Regions from separate parts of the Roseateles noduli genome, predicted to be linked through region 2. Evidence: riboswitches for the same ligand, from Rfam matches in the RefSeq annotation. Region 2 holds a riboswitch; the other holds the start of a gene.
The links. Region 2 has a riboswitch for S-adenosylhomocysteine ahead of metH (methionine synthase). Riboswitches for the same ligand answer to the same signal wherever they lie in the genome.
Positions count from the first base shown of each region.

Region 1: another riboswitch for S-adenosylhomocysteine. It lies ahead of ahcY (adenosylhomocysteinase); the one in region 2 lies ahead of metH (methionine synthase).

Region 1 covers NZ_CP192463.1:5,705,837-5,708,289, forward strand. Annotated here, with positions in the region: gene ahcY (adenosylhomocysteinase) at 1-1,246, opposite strand, end outside; S-adenosyl-L-homocysteine riboswitch at 1,349-1,447, opposite strand; gene ACQ4L4_RS24940 (HAD family hydrolase) at 1,519-2,310, shown strand; gene ACQ4L4_RS24945 (hypothetical protein) at 2,238-2,453, opposite strand, start outside.
Region 2 covers NZ_CP192463.1:5,314,607-5,317,059, forward strand. Annotated here, with positions in the region: gene ACQ4L4_RS23120 (hypothetical protein) at 1-806, opposite strand, end outside; S-adenosyl-L-homocysteine riboswitch at 974-1,078, shown strand; gene metH (methionine synthase) at 1,241-2,453, shown strand, end outside.

The DNA of each region.
Region 1 (2,453 bases), 390 kb from region 2:
GCTCGATCTGGGCGATCGTCTGGTTGGCGAAGCTGGAGGACATCACGTAGCTCGGGTGGCCGGTGCCGCAGCCCAGGTTCACCAGACGGCCCTTGGCCAGCAGGATGATCCGCTTGCCGTCGGGGAAGATCACATGGTCGACCTGCGGCTTGATCTCTTCCCACTCGTACTTCTCGATCGAGGCGATGTCGATCTCGTTGTCGAAGTGGCCGATGTTGCAGACGATGGCGTTGTGCTTCATCGCGGCCATGTGCTCATGGCGGATCACGCCCTTGTTGCCGGTCGTGGTGACGAAGATGTCGGCCTTGTCGGCGGCGTATTCCATCGTCACGACGCGGAAGCCCTCCATCGCGGCCTGCAGCGCGCAGATCGGGTCGATCTCGGTGACCCACACCTGCGCCGACAGCGCGCGCATCGCCTGGGCCGAGCCCTTGCCCACGTCGCCATAACCGGCGATCACGGCGATCTTGCCGGCGATCATCACGTCGGTGGCGCGCTTGATGCCGTCCACCAGCGATTCGCGGCAGCCGTACAGGTTGTCGAACTTGCTCTTGGTGACCGAGTCGTTGACGTTGATCGCGCGGAACAGCAGCGTGCCCTTGGCCGACATTTCCTTCAGGCGGTGCACGCCCGTGGTCGTCTCTTCCGTGACGCCGATGATCTCGGCGCTCTTGCGGGTGTACCAGGTGGCGTCCTCGGCGACCTTCTTCTTGATCGCGGCGAACAGGATGCGCTCTTCCTCGCTGCCCGGGTTGGCCAGCACGGACAGGTCCTTCTCGGCCTTCTGGCCCAGGTGCATCAGCAGCGTCGCGTCGCCGCCGTCGTCCAGGATCATGTTCGGGCCTTCGCCCGGCGTGCCCTTGGCGCCGAAGTCGAAGATGCGGTGGGTGTAGTCCCAGTAGTCCTCCAGCGTCTCGCCCTTGTAGGCGAAGACGGGGGTGCCGACGGCGACCAGCGCGGCGGCGGCGTGGTCCTGCGTCGAGAAGATGTTGCACGAGGCCCAGCGGACTTCCGCGCCCAGCGCCTGCAGCGTCTCGACCAGCACGGCGGTCTGGATCGTCATGTGCAGCGAGCCGGTGATGCGTGCACCCTTGAGCGGCTGCGCGGCGGCGTATTCCTCGCGGATGGCCATCAGCGCGGGCATCTCGCTCTCGGCGATCTTGATCTCCTTGCGGCCCCACGCGGCCAGCGACAGGTCTTTGATCAGGTACTGGTCTTGGGCCAGCGGCTTCAGTTGGGCGTTCATGCGGACTCCTGCGAAGAAGGGCCGTCGACACCAACGATCGGGACGCGGGGAGATGCGGAGAGGGCATTTGCCGCTCGGTCCTCACCCGGCCAACGAAGGGTCGACGGGTGAGCGCGGTTGCCATTGCCGCGGACGTGTCGCCGCGCGGCGGTTCCGAGCCTGGCCTCGATGGGATGGGAGGTCGCAACGCTCCTCGGAACAGGGCGCGATTGTAGTCAAGTTCCGGCCGCGGCTCGATGACAGCGTTGCGCTCGGGGCCACAATCGCCCCCCATGCGAACGATCCCCCCGCTCAGCGACTGCCCCCGCGCGGCCTGGCTCCCCCTGCGCGGGGTGCTGACGGACATCGACGACACCCTGACGGCGGATGGCGCCATCGCGCCGGCGGCACTGGATGCGCTGCACCGGCTGCACGCGGCCGGCGTGCCGGTCATTGCGATCACGGGGCGCCCGGCCGGCTGGAGCGAACCGTTCGCGATGGCCTGGCCGCTGCGCGGGATCGTCGCGGAGAACGGTGGGGTGCTGCTGCATCGCGAAGGGGCGGCGCTCGCGACCGAATTTGCCCAGGACGACGCGACGCGATTGGCGAACTTCGCGCGACTGCAGGCGTGCGCGCGGGAGATCGTGGCGACCGTGCCCGGCGCCGTGCTCGCGCGCGACAGCGCCGGCCGGCTGACCGACATCGCCGTCGATCACAGCGAGTTCACGACGCTCGACGACGACGCGATCGCCGCCGTCTGCGACCGGATGCGCGCGCATGGGCTGGTGGCGACGGTCAGTTCGATCCACGTCAACGGCTGGATCGGCGATCACAGCAAGTGGACCGCGGCGCAGTGGGCGGTGAAGCGGCTGACGGGCCTGGACTTCGATCCCGCCGAGTGGGTGTATGTGGGCGACTCGACGAACGATCAATTGATGTTCGAACGCATGCCGCTGTCGGTGGGCGTCGCCAACATCGCGCGTTTCCTGCCGATGCTGGACCACCCGCCCGCTTATGTCACCGCGACCGAGCGCGGCGACGGCTTCGCCGAAGTGGCCCGGGCGCTGCTGTCGACGCGCGGGTAGGCCGGCTCGTCGGCGACCGGGCGGTGGGGGCGCGGCTGGCGGCCCTCGACCGGGTCCCAGGCATGACGGCCGACCAGCGCCGAGACGCCGGGCCAGTCATGCCCGCGCGGCAGCACGCGGGCCAGCGCCGCATGGCTGACCCG
Region 2 (2,453 bases):
TCGCCGTCCGAGCGGCCCGCCAGGGGGCCCGGACCGGCGTCGTGATGCAGCCGCACGGCGGTCAGCCAGTCCTCGTCGTCCACGCCGATCGCCTGCAGCGTCGCCGCCGCGCGGTCGCCGTGCCCGGCCAACTGCTCGCGCTGCGCGTCGCCCAGCGCTTGCGGACGCATCGCGTGCTGGTCCTGCTGCGCGCCGCTGTCCAGGTTCATCGTCAGCGCCGCCAGCCCGAGCGTGCGGCGGCGGCCTTCACCCCAGCCGAGCTGGCGCGTCGTCATCTCGACCAGCGCCAGCGACAGCAGCGCATGCCGCGCGCTGTACTGCAGCGGCTCCTGGCCGGCGTCGTGCACCAGCATCGCCAGCGAGGCGTCCGGCTGCTGCGTCAGCCGGGCCAGCACCTTGTCGAGCAGTTCGCTCAGGCGCGGCAGGAATTCCGGCCGTCGCGGATCACGCAGCACCTGCTGCGCGTGCCATTGCAGGTCGGCCCAGATGGCGGTGTGCGCCGGCGACGTCGCCTGCGGCATGGGCATCGGACGCGTGGGCTTGTATTCGGCGGTTGCGTTGGCCAGCGCCGACATCGACGCGCCCTGCAGCATCATCGTGTCGAGCTTGTGGGCCAGGGCGCGCTGGTACTCGCGCGTCTCGTGCGCCTGTACCCAGGGCCCGCGCACCAGCAGGTCGCGGACCTGCGGCGTGTCGGGCAGCGGATGCCCGGAGGCGAACAGCAGATGTCCCGCCGCGTCGCGCAGCGAGAACGTCAGCACCTGTCCCACGCGCAGGCTGTTGGGAGGAAGTTGGACCAGATCCACGGTGGCTTCCCATCGACGTGTCGTCGTCTTGTCGTTGTGCCGCGCAGGATACGGGCGCACCCGGGCCGGGAAGGCAATACGGCACGAACAAACCAGGGCCGGACCGGTAGAATGCACGCTGTTCCCGCTACCAGCAAGGCCGCATCGCGCCGCCTGCGGCGGCGGTGGTTTCCGAGGAGCGTTGCGACAGGTCCCGTCACCCGGGTTCCCGCCAGGCTCGGAACGGCGGTGTCGGACCCCTGGACCCCGCCTCACAACGGCGCTCACCGACCCGCGTTCCGCGGGGTTGCGGTGAGTTGCGCGGCCCCGTCTTTCGTTTCAGCTCACGTCCAGCTTCGAAAAGCGCCGCCGCCATGTCCGCCCCGAATTCCGCCTCCGCTTCCGCCGCTTCCGATCGTTCCGCCGCGTCGGCCACCCCCGTGGCCGTGCCGCCGATGAAGCTCTCCGGCCTGGAGCCGGTGAACATCGGCGCCGGCACGCTGTTCGTGAACATCGGCGAGCGCACCAACGTCACCGGCTCGAAGGCCTTCGCGCGGCTGATCCTGAACGGCGAGTTCGAGGCCGCGCTGAGCGTCGCCCGCCAGCAGGTCGAGAACGGCGCGCAGGTCATCGACATCAACATGGACGAGGCCATGCTCGACAGCAAGGCCGCGATGGTGCGCTTCCTCAACCTGATCGCCTCGGAGCCCGAGATCGCGCGCGTGCCGATCATGATCGACTCGTCCAAGTGGGAGGTGATCGAGGCCGGCCTGAAGTGCATCCAGGGCAAGGGCATCGTCAACTCGATCTCGCTGAAGGAAGGCGAGACGGAGTTCCGCCGCCAGGCCAAGCTGATCCGCCGCTACGGCGCGGCCACGGTGGTGATGGCCTTCGACGAGACCGGCCAGGCCGACACCTACCAGCGCAAGATCGAGATCTGCACCCGGGCCTATCGCATGCTGGTCGACGAGATCGGCTTCCCGCCCGAGGACATCATCTTCGACCCCAACATCTTCGCGATCGCCACCGGCATCGAGGAGCACAACAACTACGCCGTCGACTTCATCGAGGCGACGCGCTGGATCAAGAAGAACCTGCCCGGCGCGAAGGTCAGCGGCGGCGTTTCGAACGTGTCCTTCAGCTTCCGCGGCAACGAGCCGGTGCGCGAGGCCATCCACACGGTCTTCCTGTACCACGCGATCCAGGCCGGCATGGACATGGGCATCGTCAACGCCGGCATGGTCGGCGTCTACGACGAGATCCCCGCCGACCTGCGCGAGCGCGTCGAGGACGTGGTGCTGAACCGCCGCGAGGATTCGACCGAGCGGCTGCTCGAGGTCGCCGAGACGGTCAAGGGCGCCGCCAAGGACGACAGCGCCAAGCTGGCCTGGCGCGCCGGCGACGTCGCCGCGCGGTTGTCGCATGCGCTGATCCACGGCATCACCGACTTCATCGTCGAGGACACCGAGGAGGCCTGGCAGGGCATCCTCGCCCAGGGCGGCCGGCCGCTGCACGTGATCGAAGGGCCGCTGATGGCCGGCATGAACGTCGTCGGCGACCTGTTCGGCGCCGGCAAGATGTTCCTGCCGCAGGTGGTGAAGAGCGCGCGCGTGATGAAGTCCGCCGTGGCGCACCTGGTGCCCTACATCGAGGAAGAGAAGCGCCTGA